4 regions of the Pantoea sp. X-Soil-ISGK-285 genome follow, and region 1 is predicted to be linked to each of the others. Evidence: predicted binding sites of a transcription regulator. Region 1 holds the regulator's gene; each other region holds the start of a gene.
The links. Region 1 encodes CRP, which controls carbon source genes, mostly activating them, when cyclic AMP is high. Its sites were predicted from a motif close to ATGTGANNNNNNTCACAT; they were not measured.
Positions count from the first base shown of each region.

Region 2: the regulator CRP is predicted to act here: its motif matches at 1,805-1,822, upstream of ompW (outer membrane protein OmpW).
Region 3: the regulator CRP is predicted to act here: its motif matches at 2,086-2,103, upstream of AC6I8B_RS03565 (iron-containing alcohol dehydrogenase).
Region 4: the regulator CRP is predicted to act here: its motif matches at 2,150-2,167, upstream of yrbN (protein YrbN).

Region 1 covers NZ_AP035938.1:3,714,217-3,717,622, reverse strand. Annotated here, with positions in the region: gene AC6I8B_RS17605 (YccS/YhfK family putative transporter) at 1-1,656, opposite strand, end outside; gene crp (cAMP-activated global transcriptional regulator CRP) at 1,714-2,346, opposite strand; gene AC6I8B_RS17595 (OsmC family protein) at 2,650-3,054, shown strand.
Region 2 covers NZ_AP035938.1:2,257,059-2,260,464, reverse strand. Annotated here, with positions in the region: gene AC6I8B_RS10800 (septation protein A) at 1-461, opposite strand, end outside; gene AC6I8B_RS10795 (YciC family protein) at 513-1,247, opposite strand; gene AC6I8B_RS10790 (YkgJ family cysteine cluster protein) at 1,275-1,691, opposite strand; gene ompW (outer membrane protein OmpW) at 1,941-2,576, shown strand; gene AC6I8B_RS10780 (BON domain-containing protein) at 2,634-2,948, opposite strand; gene trpA (tryptophan synthase subunit alpha) at 3,098-3,406, opposite strand, start outside.
Region 3 covers NZ_AP035938.1:788,598-792,003, forward strand. Annotated here, with positions in the region: gene AC6I8B_RS03560 (dihydrodipicolinate synthase family protein) at 1-815, opposite strand, end outside; gene AC6I8B_RS03565 (iron-containing alcohol dehydrogenase) at 827-1,975, opposite strand; gene dtnK (D-threonate kinase) at 2,163-3,406, shown strand, end outside.
Region 4 covers NZ_AP035938.1:492,736-496,141, reverse strand. Annotated here, with positions in the region: gene AC6I8B_RS02240 (SDR family NAD(P)-dependent oxidoreductase) at 1-74, shown strand, start outside; gene AC6I8B_RS02235 (DEAD/DEAH family ATP-dependent RNA helicase) at 130-2,070, opposite strand; gene yrbN (protein YrbN) at 2,087-2,143, opposite strand; gene nlpI (lipoprotein NlpI) at 2,249-3,133, opposite strand; gene pnp (polyribonucleotide nucleotidyltransferase) at 3,263-3,406, opposite strand, start outside.

The sequences.
Region 1 (3,406 bases):
GTGTGCCTGATTGACCTTCACCCGCTGATAAGCCAGTTTCTCTGGTGACTGTTCGTCACCCAGCAACAGCTGTAGCGCATCCTGATAGGTTTCCAGTGCGTCATGGGCGTTCTGCCGCAGTAAGCCGCTCTGCCACTGCGGCCACAGCCACAGCATCCCGCCAAAGGCGATCAGACAACCCATCAGCGTATCCATGAGACGTGGCAGCAGAAACTGCGCGCCATTCAGCGACAGCAATTGCAGCGAGTAAACCGCCGTGACCGTAAAGCCAATCATCGACCAGCCATAGAACTGGCGGGTAAAGCGATAGCTGATAAAGGTAATCGCCAGCATGATCAGCAGTACCAGCGACTCTGGCACCGCCATGCGCAGCGTGGCAGCCGCGATCACCAGACCGGCAAAAGTGCCCAGCGCCCGGTGCTGAATGCGGACACGGGTAGCGCTGTAGCCGTTCTGGCTGACGAACATGATGGTCATCAGGATCCAGTAGGGTTTGGGGATGTTGAAGAACAGAGCCAGCGCGCTGCCCAGCATCAGCATCACCGCAAAGCGGCCGGCAGTGCGCAGGGCCGATGAGCGGAACGAGAGATAACTGCGCAGCGCCGGTAACAGCGGCAGACGGCGCTGGCGGTCAGCCATCAGATCGCGCTGATAAAGGGGTTTCTGGGTGCGCAGAACCCGCGCGATGCGGTTGAAGTGGTAAAGGCAGAAGTTACCCACCGGATTGTCGGGATGCTGATGGGCGATTTTCTCCAGCGCGCCGAGCTGTTTATCCATCGCAAAGCGATCGGGTAGCTGGTGATAGAGAATGTTATCCGCCAGCACCCGCAACCGGGCCGAGATGGTTTTGGCATTCCAGCGGATCACCGCTTCGGCGTGGCTCTGTTCGACCAGCTTCTGCACCTCTTCCGGCCGATGCAGGCTGACCGAGATATGTTCCTGCAGATCCAGCGCCACCTGAAAGGCGCGCGTCAGCCGTTTATGGCTGTGATCGCGGCTTGCCGACAGCATATGCATCTGCTGATAACAGGTGTTAATCAGATCGACCACTTTCTGCTGACGAGCCAGCAGCGGCGGCAGCGCCTTTTCCGGATCGGTCAGCTGCGTCAGCAGGGTATATTTTGCGTCGCAGTAGTTAGCCAGCTCGCGGTAGATCAGGCTCAGGCTTTCGCGCATCGGCTGCTCTTTCCACAGCCAGAACCAGAACCAGTTAAAGAGCCCGTACCATAGCGTGCCGCCGATATAGAGCAGCGGGGGAACATAGATTGGCATGCGGCCAATCAGGCTCAGGGTAAAGATGGCGGCAATCAGGGTGCCGGGCAGCAGACGGCCATGCAGCGGGCTGATCTCCCCGGTAACGCCGAGCAATAAGGGCATAGCAAACAGGATCAGCGGCAGCGGAATAGCATGCAGGGTGAGCCACTGCATCAGAAAGCTGCCGAGGGCAAACAGGCTGCCGCCAACAATCAGGCGTTTGAAGAAGCGTTTATGCGGGGTATCCAGACCGGCGATGTTGCAGCAGGCGGGCACTAATGAGAACAGCAGACCTTTTTGCAGGTCGCCAGCCAGCCAGCCCAGCGCCACCGGCAGACAGAGCACCAGCGTTTGCCGCAAGGCGTAGTTAACTTCAGGATGGTAAATAATTCGACGCCACATCGGCCCAACACAAACAATAACGGCGTGATGTTGCCATCACGCCGTGGGTGACAGGAATTAGCGGGTGCCGTAAACGACGATGGTTTTGCCGTGTGCGGAGATCAGGTTCTGATCTTCCAGCATCTTCAAAATACGGCCCACGGTTTCACGTGAACAACCAACAATCTGGCCAATTTCCTGACGAGTGATTTTAATTTGCATGCCGTCGGGATGCGTCATGGCATCTGGCTGCTTCGCCAGGTTGAGCAGGGTCTGTGCAATGCGTCCGGTTACGTCGAGGAAAGCGAGGTTACCCACTTTTTCAGACGTCACCTGCAGGCGACGCGCCATCTGCGATGAGAGTCGCATCAGGATGTCAGGGTTAACCTGGATCAGCTGACGGAATTTCTTGTAAGAAATTTCCGCCACTTCGCACGCGCTTTTCGCACGTACCCAGGCGCTGCGCTCCTGGCCTTCTTCGAACAGGCCAAGTTCACCAATAAAATCGCCCTGATTCAGGTAGGAAAGAATCATCTCTTTGCCTTCTTCATCTTTAATCAGAACCGCAACGGAACCTTTCACGATGTAGTAAAGCGTTTCTGCTTTTTCACCTTGGTGAATCAGCGTACTTTTGGATGGATACTTGTGAATATGGCAATGGGACAGGAACCATTCGAGTGTAGGGTCTGTTTGCGGTTTGCCGAGAACCATTCGCTATTATCCTCTGTTGTAATCGTGCCCAAAATACAGGGGGCAGTTTTCCCTGTCAGGCGGTGAAAGCTTCAAGCGTTTCCATTTCAGGAAATTATTCGGGCCGCATCAGGCGCAGTGCGCATCATCCTTCCCGGCTTCGTCATCGGGTGACGAAAAATATTTTCAGCACTGTTTGTAGCACAGCTTTTGCCGACTGTCTTCTGTTGTCTCGCTTCAGCTACGGGCGGATTTCTCTGGATTGCTGTTTACCAGGCGAAAGCGTACTCTGGCGACAAAACAGCGTATTCCGGAGCAAAAATCATGCAGGCAAGAGTGAAATGGGTAGAAGGGCTGACATTCCTCGGAGAATCCTCATCCGGCCATCAGATACTGATGGATGGAAATTCGGGTGATAAAGCGCCCAGCCCAATGGAGATGGTGCTGATGGCGGCGGGCGGATGCAGCGCGATTGACGTGGTATCAATTCTGCAAAAAGGCCGAAACGATGTGGCTGATTGTGAAGTAAAACTGACCTCAGAACGTCGTGAAGAGGCGCCGCGAATCTTTACGCACATCAACCTGCATTTTATCGTGAGTGGCAAAGCCCTCCAGGATAAAGCGGTCTCACGCGCTGTGGATCTTTCTGCTGAAAAATATTGCTCTGTGGCCATCATGCTGGGTAAAGGCGTCAACATTACGCATAGCTATGAAGTGATTGAGCTGTAGTAGCCGCAGGGGTTATTGCAGACCTGCTAACTTCACTTCCAGTATCTGATGCAGGTTGCTTTAGGACTGTGCCTGGGCCGGGAATCCGCTTTGATACTGTGCCTGCGTATTGAACAGGGTCAGAGCGGTTTGTGTCGGTCCGCTGTCAGACTGTGCCTGCGCTGGGAACCGGGTCAGATCGGAAAGTCGCTTAAGCCAATCCCTGGCCGCTCGGCCCGCGCCGTCCCTGGCGCGGGACGCTTTCCTCTTCTGACCCGGTTCCCTGCGTGTTAAGCTTTTTCGCTGCTGTCAGATTCATCCTGCATTGGCATTGGCATTGGCATTGGCATTGGCATTGGCATTGGCATTGGCA
Region 2 (3,406 bases), 1.5 Mb from region 1:
AGACCGAACACTTTAAAGTTAACCCAAAACGCCTGAGATAACCAAAAGGCGACATAGATGTTTACCAGGCCGCAGATAAAGAAGAACAGCGCCCAGGCAACGTTGAGCCTGCGCCAGACCGCGTCGGGCAGCTGCAGCTCTTTGCCCAGCATGCGCTGAATCAGCGTCTGCTCCATAAACCACTGGCTGTAGAGCAGAGCGGCGGCAAACAGGCTGTAGATAACCGTGACTTTCCACTTAATGAACTCATCGTTGTGGAACACCAGCGTCAGGGTGCCAAAAACCGCCACCAGCACAAAGGTGAAAATCGTCATCTTTTCCAGCTTGCGATAGAGCACCCAGCTGACAACCAGCGCCAGACCGGTCGCGACAATCAGCGCGCCCGAGGCGACAAAAATGTCATACAGCTTGTAGAAGATGAAAAAGACCACCAGGGGAAGAAAGTCGAGTAGCTGCTTCATAGTTTTTCCATTCAGAGTTGGCTGCAAATGTGCCCGAAGGCACATCGTCAATCAACGTAACAGCATATAGAGCCGATAAAGATAGATAATCAACATCGCCGAAACCACATTGCCTGCCGCGGTGAAAATCACCGACGAGACATTCAGCGGTAAAACCGTCAGCGAAGAGAAGAACAGCATCACCACCACTTTGGCCAGCAGCCAGAGCAGAATAGCGGGGGCAATCAGCTTCACATTCTTCCACGCCATCCGCATGCTGGCCCGCATGGCGGCAAAGACACCCATCTTCTCACTGGCCACCATCACCGGAGCCAGCGACAGCAGAATCGTCAGCAGAATGCCTGGCACCACCAGCACCATAAAGCCCAGTTGCGCCACCAGCGTCATCAGGAAGGTGAGCAGCAGCAGCTTTGGCAGCAGCGGCGCTGAAGCACCAATCGCCCGCAACGCACTGACACGCTGGCCGGAAGAGACCATCGGGATCAGATAGAGCATTCCGCCAAGCAGCAGCGTGTTCCCCATCAGCGCAGCGAAGGTGCTGGCCGCCGAGGCGCGCAGCAGCACCTGCTGCTGTTCCGGTGACATATTCTGCACCATCTCAAACAGCGAACCGGCGCTATCGTCACCCTGTTGCAGGAGGGCCATCTGATCGGCACCTGGCGTCAGCACATGCACCAGCATGACGGTGATAAAAGCGGCCAGCAGCGACATCAACAGCACCGTAGCCAGTTGATGGCGCGCGAAATTTCCTGTGTCACGGTATAACGAGCTTGCCGTGATAGACATGTACACTCCTTTGAGGAACCGGGTTAATTAACCCGGCGATTGTACATGTTCTGGCAGCTCGCGGGCACCCGCTGTGGCATAACTTTCTGTCATGACAGGTAAAGATGGGGAAAAAAGGGCGGGAAGACCATACCGGGCGCGGGCGCGATCGCAGGCTTCATTGTGGATACCCGCTTCGCCCGACATCGAAAATTCCCGACAGGGCGTCGGACGTTGTTCGTAAATTCCGCAGGAGACACAGCCGCCAATGTCGCCTTCAAGGGCAACGCAGCGCGGCGCGCGATCGTTCGTTCCACGCATATTGCGCATTAACAGGCTGAGCGGTTCGGTTAATGCGGTCGGCACCGGGCCGCCGGCATCATCGGCTTCGGCCCAGTAAAATGAGACGCGGAAATGGGCGCAGCAGGCGCCACAGCTGACACAAGGGTTAGTTATTTCACTCATTTGATCACCCGCCCCTCCCAGGGCATCGAACCAAAATCACCAGAGAAGATAAGCAAAATAGGCCTGGCGAAATTATTCAGCAAGGGGAATTTTGCTGCGCCAGCCCGAGCCGAAATTGATCTAAATCAATTCATTGTTTTTTAAGTAATTTATGTGAAGGGTACAGAGTGCAATTTTCTGTAAATCACGTTAAATATTTGCCAGCAAAAAGCGATGACGTTCGCGACATTAACATTAAGCAAAGGAGTGATGATGAAACTGGCAAAATGCGCGATGCTGCTGGCTCTGGCTTTCCCTCAGCTGTCGATGGCCCACGAAGCAGGCGACTTCTTTATGCGTGCCGGTAGTGCCACCGTCCGGCCCACCGAAGGTTCCGATAATGTGTTAGGGATGGGCGAGTTCAGCGCATCCAACGACACGCAGCTGGGCCTGACCTTTACTTACATGGCAACGGACAACATTGGTGTCGAATTACTGGCCGCCACACCGTTCCGTCACAAGGTGGGCCTGGGCCCGACCGGAACACTGGCAACGGTACGCCAGTTACCGCCTACGCTGATGGCGCAGTACTACTTCTTTGACAGCAAGAGCAAAGCGCGTCCTTACGTTGGCGTAGGTATCAACTACACCACCTTTTACGATGCCGATTTCAACCAGACGGGCCGCGATGCGGGCCTGACCGATCTCAGCGTGAAGGATTCCTGGGGTGTGGCGGGTCAGGTCGGTCTGGATTATCAGATTAACCGTGACTGGATGCTGAATGCGTCGGTGTGGTACATGGATATTGATACGGAAGTGAAGTTTAAAGCGGGTGGCGAGCAGCAGAATATCAATATGCGCATCGATCCCTGGGTCTTCTTCTTCGGAGCGGGTTACCGTTTCTGAGGATAAAGATAATAAAAAAGCCGCTGAATCAGCGGCCTTTTTTTGTCTGTTAAGACGTTATTTGATCTGCATATTGTTAACAACGGACTTCACGCCCGCCACGCTGCGCGTAACCTGAACGGCACGGTTAGCCATCTGTGGTGATGAAACAAAACCGCTCAGCTGAACTTTACCTTTGAAGGTTTCTACGTTGATTTCAGTTGATTTCAGCGAGTCATCTTTCAGCAGTTCACCTTTAACTTTTGTGGTCACCACGGTGTCATCAATATAGCCACCGGTTCCCTCTTTGGTTGCGGTTGGCGCACAGGCGCTCAGTGTCAGCGCAACCACGCCCGCCAGTACAGCACCTGTCAGCAGTTTAACGAATTTCATTGCTTTCTCTCCCTGTCACAAAATGGATGCGACGTTACCGTAACGGCGCATTGTCATTGTGGTGCAGATTTTGCAAAAAGGGCAAATGGGGGAATGAAAAAAAAGGAAACAAATCATGCCTTATCGCGCGATAAGGCATGCTGGCAGGATTAACGGCTGGCGGCTTTAAGACGGCTGACAAAGTTCTTCAGCTCGCTCAGCATCACCTCAGGCTCTGAATGATGTTTTTCGATGATTCTGACAATCGCAGAGCCGGAGATCGCGCCCGCAGCGCCCGCGGCGATCGCTTCCTTAACCTGTTCAGGCTCAGAGATACCAAAGCCCTGCAGCGGCGGGGCTGCATGGTATTCACGCAGCTTGTCGATCAGATGCTGCAACGGCAGGCTGGCGCGGTTTTCAGCACCGGTCACGCCCGCGCGCGACAGCAGGTAGGTGTAACCCCGTCCGTGTGAAGCGAT
Region 3 (3,406 bases), 1.2 Mb from region 1:
CGGCTTTCACCCACCTCAAAGCCCTGCAGGCTGACCGCTTTTTTCACGGCGGCCGGTGAGAAACCGATGCTGTAAAGCGCGGTGCGCAGGCCGGTGACGTTCTCCTGTGCCTGATGCGAACCGGCAATATCGCCCGCATGGAAGCGCGCCCAGATGGCGTTAATCGCCTCCGGTGCCACGTTTGCCAGCCCGGAAATTGAGGCGGAGCAGCCATCCACAAAACCCTGGTGGATCAGCGAATCCGGGCCGTTCAGCACAGCAAAGTCCTGACAGTCGGCGGTAGCCTGCAGAAAGCCGCTCAGACTTTCATAGCTGCCTGCTGAATCTTTAATGCCGATGATGTTCGGATGCGCGGCCAGCGTACGAACAGTCTCTGGCTGCAAGGTATTGCCGGTACGCGCCGGGATGTTGTAGAGGAACAGCGGTACCGTAAGCGCGTCAGCCACGCGCTGATAGTGGTCGATCAGCTCCTGCTGCTTAAGCGGAACAAACCACGGGGTGATCGCGGAAACAGCATCTACGCCAAGGCAGGCAATCTGTTTGCCGAGCCGGATAGTTTCACGGGTCGAAATCTCCCCGATATGCGCCACCACCGATGCCCGGCCGTTAACTTCATCGACGCAGGTGGTGGTAACCGCGATCTTCTCCTGCTCGTTCAGCACAAAGAATTCGCCGTTGGTTCCGCCACAGAAGATGCCGTTACCAGCGTTGATCTGGCGTCTGACCTGTTCGCGCTGCCTCTCCGGATCAAAGGCACCTTCCCGGTCAAAAGTGGTGACGATGGCGGTCAGTACGCCATTTATTTTCTTATTCATGACAATCCTCATTACGCCTGGCAGGAAGGGAAAAGCGTCAGGTAGACGGCGCGCACATCGTCGGCGGTGACCGCCATCGGCACGTTGTTCATCAGACGCTGGACGTTGAGCGCGGCTTCCACTAACCAGGGCAGTTGATCCGGGCTGATGCCCAGTGCTTCCAGGCTGGCAGGCAGCTGCAGCCGCGCCACCAGCGCGGTGAAGTAGTCGACCAGCGCGTGTGATTTCTCTTCATCGCTTAAACGGACGTCGGCGTCGGGCAGCAGATCATAGACCTGAGCGAATTTGCTCACCGCCGCCGGACGGACAAAGCGCATGCAGGGAGCCAGCAGGATGGCGTTGGCGACGCCGTGTGGCAGATGATATCTGCCGCCGAGCGGGTAAGAGAGGGCATGCACCAGATGTGTCCCGGCATGGGCAATCGATGCACCGCCATAATAAGAAGCCCAGAGCATCTCCAGGCGTGCCTGCAAATTTTCTGGCTCGCGCAGGGTGGTTTCGAGATTAGCGAACAGTTTCTTCATCCCAGTCAGCGCATAGTTGTCGCTGACCGGGTTGGCGACATTGGCGGTAAAGCACTCAATCAGATGGCAGAGGGCGTCAATACCGGTTGAAGAGGCGATGTGGGCCGGCATGCTGGTGGTCAGTTCCGGCACCAGGGCCACCACATCGGGTAGCATCACCGGTGAAATAATGCCGACTTTGGTCTCTTTCTCCGGGATCGCCAGGATCGCATTGGGCGTCGCTTCAGAACCCGTGCCTGCGGTGGTAGGGATTAGTATTGAACGGGTACGGCGCTGCGGTTTTTCGCCTGCCAGCAGGGCGTCCAGCGAAGGCGCGGCGTCGATGCACAGCACTGAGAGCAGCTTCGCCACATCCAGCACGCTGCCGCCGCCGATGCCAATCACTATATCGACCTGGGGCCGGGAGAGCGTCGCGATAATCGCTGCCACATCATGCTGGCTTGGTTCAGGCGGGACGCTGTTGACCACGCTGATACCCGGAATCTGATCCCGAAGTTGACCCATCAGCGCCTGCACTGCCGGAATAGCCTCAATGTTCCGGTCAGTGACCACGACTGCTGTCGATATCCCCTTCAGCAGATAGCGCATGTCGTTTAACGCCTGATAACCGCTAATCACCGTGCTGTTAATGTTCATTTCATACCCTTATTTCTGTCCTGTCTGAGCAGATGATTAATCTTGCTCAGCGCAATGCGAAGTCAGTCACTCTCTGTGGCTAATTTTATAAGGCATATCGATTTCGATTAATTTGAACTTGCTCACATATAATCAATCATGATTGAATATAATCAAATGCAGTGGCAATCGCCTGACAGGAGTGAGGATGGGCTCATCATTATGGAAAACCCCGGTGCTGGTCATCGCCGATGACTTTACCGGTGCCAACGATGCGGGTAGCGGACTGGCACAGGCTGGCGCCCGCGTACATGTGCTGTTTGGCACTAAGGCACCGTTGCCAGACGACGCTGCGGATGTGCTGGTTATCAGCACCGACAGTCGGGCAGTCAGCGCCAGCCAGGCCGCAGAGCGCGTGGCTCAGGTGGTGCAGCACTTCGCCGCACAGCTTCAGCAGGGCTGGCTGTTTAAAAAGATCGACTCCACGCTGCGCGGCAACGTCGGTGCTGAAACCGCGGCTGCGCTGCACGCCAGCGGCAAAAGGCTGGCGCTGGTGGCACCGGCCGTGCCACGACTGGGCCGCACCACATGCGAAGGTAAAGTGTGGGTCAATCAGCGCTTACTGACAGACACCGAATTTGCCAGCGATCCGAAAACCCCGATCCTCAGCCCCCGCGTACTCGATCAGATGCAGATCGACGGCACGGAGATCGATCTCCCGACGCTGCGCAGCGATCGGCTTGATGCGGTGTTAGCGGCGGCGCACGGCGTGGTGGTGGTGGATGCCGAAAATGAAGCCGATCTGGCGCGACTGATAATCGCTGCGGCGCGGCTGACAGAGAAGCCGCTGCTGGTGGGAGCAGCCGGTTTAAGCGATGCGCTGGGCGCAGCGCTCTCTGTTCGCCCGTCGCGGCCCGTGCTTGCGGTAGTGGGATCGATGAGCAGCAGCGCGCAGCAGCAAATCGCCACGCTGCTTAACCAGCGGGCAGTTGAGATCGTGGATGTCGATATCCGCCAGCTGTTTCAGCAGCCCGCCTGGCCTGACCGGAATCGCTGGATCGAACAGGCTGCCGGCGCACTTCGTGCCGGTCGCCATACGGTGATCCGCACCTGCCAGCATGAATCCCAGCGTCACGACATTGAGCATCTCAGCCAGCAGCACAGCGTGACCCGCCAGCAGCTGGGCGAAGCGATCAGTCTGTTGCTGGGCGAAATGACTCACAGCCTGTGCCGGACACAGCTGCCGCATGCGCTCTATCTGTCGGGAGGCGACGTGGCGATTGCCGTTGCCCAGGCACTGGGGGCCAGCGGCTTTAAAATTCAGGGTCTGGTGGCGGGCTGTGTGCCGCACGGGGTTCTGCTTAACAGTGAATTTACTCTGCCGGTGATGACCAAAGCGGGTGGCTTTGGTGATGAAAATACCCTGGTAGCAGCCATTGGTTTTATTGAGGA
Region 4 (3,406 bases), 850 kb from region 1:
TTGCGCTGTTTCTGGCCTCTGAAGAGTCCGCCTGGGTCAGCGGCGAGCGCGTGATGATCAGCGGCGGTGCCTGACAGGCATAAAAAAAGGGAAGCCATTGGCTTCCCTTTTTGTTACGACGCTAAGTCGTTATGCATCACGACGACGTGGAGCGGCGGCTGCGCCCTCTTCACGACGTGGACCACGGCTACCTTCACGGTTGAAAGTACGTCCGCCGCCTTCACGACCACCTTCACGGCGTTCAGAAGAGAAGCGACGACCACCTTCACGGTTAGCTGCGCCCGGACCGCCTGCACCTGGACCGCTGCGACGCTCACCGCCAGCACCAGCTGGACGACGGTCACCACGGCCTTCGTTCGGCTGTGCATCACCCAGTAACTGCATATTCATCGGCTTGTTCAGAATACGGGTACGGGTAAAGTGCTGCAGCACATCGCCTGGCATGCCTTTCGGCAGCTCGATAGTCGAGTGGGTACCGAACAGCTTGATGTTACCGATGTAACGGCTGCTGATGTCGCCTTCGTTAGCGATAGCGCCAACGATGTGACGAACTTCAACACCATCATCGCGGCCTACTTCGATGCGGTACAGCTGCATTTCGCCAACGTCACGACGTTCGCGACGTGGACGATCGCCATCACGGCTTTCGCGGTTTTCACGCGGAGCACGAGAATCGCCACGCGCTTCACGGCTGTCACGACGGCCATCACGCTCGTCACGATCGCGGTATTCGCGACGTGCCGGACGCGGTGCTTCTGGTGGCAGAATCAGAGGACGTTCGCCCTGTGCCATCTTCAGCAGTGCGGCTGCCAGTGTTTCCAGATCCATTTCGTCTTCTGGCTGCATTTTAGCCAGCAGAGCACGGTACTGATCCAGATCGCTGCTTTCCAGCTGCTGCTGAACTTTAGCAGCGAACTTAGCCAGACGACGCTCACCCAGCAGTTCTGCGTTAGGCAGTTCTACCTCAGGAATGGTCAGCTTCATGGTACGTTCGATGTTACGCAGCAGACGGCGTTCGCGGTTCTCAACGAACAGCAGCGCACGGCCAGCACGACCAGCACGACCGGTACGGCCGATACGGTGAACGTAAGATTCTGAGTCCATCGGGATGTCGTAGTTAACAACCAGGCTGATGCGCTCAACGTCCAGGCCACGGGCCGCAACGTCGGTTGCAATCAGAATGTCGAGACGACCATCTTTCAGGCGCTCAAGCGTCTGCTCACGCAGAGCCTGGTTCATGTCACCGTTCAGCGCGGCGCTGTTATAGCCACTACGTTCCAGCGCTTCTGCCACTTCCATGGTTGCGTTTTTGGTACGCACGAAGATGATGGCAGCATCAAAGTCTTCTGCTTCCAGGAAGCGAACCAGTGCGTCTGTTTTACGACCGTAAGCGGTCCAGTAGCTCTGGCTGATATCAGGACGCGTGGTCAGGCTTGACTGAATACGCACTTCCTGTGGATCTTTCATGAAGCGTTTGGTGATACGACGAATCGCTTCCGGCATGGTTGCAGAGAACAGCGCGGTCTGATGATCGGCTGGAATTTGCGCCATGATGGTTTCAACGTCTTCGATGAAGCCCATGCGCAGCATTTCGTCTGCTTCATCCAGTACCAGGCCACGCAGGTTAGAAAGGTCTAACGTGCCGCGTTTCAGGTGGTCAAGCAGACGGCCAGGCGTACCCACAACAACCTGTGGTCCCTGACGCAGTGCGCGCAGCTGCACGTCATAACGCTGGCCGCCGTAAAGGGCAACCACGTTCAGGCCACGCATGTGTTTAGAGAATTCGGTAACTGCTTCAGCAACCTGTACCGCCAGTTCGCGGGTAGGTGCCAGCACCAGGATTTGTGGCGCTTTAACAGTAGGATCAATGTTGTGTAACAGCGGCAGAGAGAACGCCGCGGTTTTACCACTCCCGGTCTGCGCCATGCCTAACACGTCACGGCCCGCCAGCAGGTGAGGAATACACTCAGCCTGGATTGGGGATGGCTTTACGTAGCCCATGCCATTCAGTGATTCAAGGATGTCGGCGTTCAGGCCAAGGTCAGCAAAAGTGGTTTGAATATCAGTCATGTAGTACACGTGCCTCTTAGATTGCGGCGGCCAGTCTACATAACTCGTCGTGAAAACTTTCAGTCATTTTCATCAAAAAGTGTGAACCGGCTCAAATTAAAAGTTTTGACGAACAGAAAAGCCTTCATCCTTTAAGATGATGACTTAACAGGTTTTACAGGCAAATTAAGTTCGTCAGCTATTGCTGGTCAGATTCTGATAAATCGTCTTGTGCCTGGCCGAGTTGCGCCAGTTCCAACAATGCGTATCGGTGTTCAACAAAGTTATTGACGTTGTTGGCCACCGCCAGTTTGAACAACGCTTTCGCGTCGTCCTTCTCCCCCAGACTTAGGTAGTACTTACCTAAATAGAAGTTGGTTTCACTGAGATGTTCAGCGAGCGAGGTGTTATCCGTTGCGTCCGCCTTGAGACTTTCCATCAACGTTTTCTCGTTGATATCTCCAAGGTAGAACTCGACAATATTCCATCCCCATTGATCTCTGACCGCTTTGTCGTGACGCTGTTGAAGCGCGACTTTTGCCTTGTCGACATCCATCTCACGTTCAACGAGATAGAGCCACAAACTGCGGAAAGGATCGTTAGGATCGTCTTGATAAAACGCCAGCAGATCATCTTGCGCTAACTTGTATCGACCGCCGTAATAGAGGGCGATACCACGGTTTAAATGCGCATAGTTGTAAGTTGGATCAAGCTCAAGTACAGAATCAAACGCTTCATAGGCGGCATCAAAGTTGCCCGCCTGCGTTAAATATATGCCTAAGTAGTTAAACACTTCGGGCATATCTGGTCTTATAGACAGCGCTTGCGAAAAATCGTTCCGCGCTAATGCCCGCAGACCTAAACTATCATACAACACTCCGCGCTCATATAACAGCTGTGCGCGTTCATCATCGGTGAGAGCGCGACTGGCAAGAATTTGTTCCATGCGCGCCAGTATCACTTCCTGCTGCAGTGTGGGCTGTAAAGGCACTGCAAGAACTTCGTTCTTACGCCAATTGGAGTTGCTGCATCCTGCCAGCGTCAAAGCTGTCGCAACAAAACACCAGCGCAGAAAAGGCTTCATTTCCCACTCCCGAATACAAACATTGGGATAACCATCCTGTCATCCGCCTGCTGTGCACAAGGATTCCCGCCCTCGCGATGATACAAACGCCCCTCTCTGCCAGGCAGAGAGGGGCAAATCAGCAACGACTTATTCAGCAGCGTCAGGCGTGGTCACCGCGACAGCTTCTTCAGCCTGCGGCTTAGATTCTGTCGCTTCTTTGATGCTCAGACGTACACGGCCCTGGCGATCAACTTCCATCACCTTAACCGGTACTTCCTGACCCATCTGCAG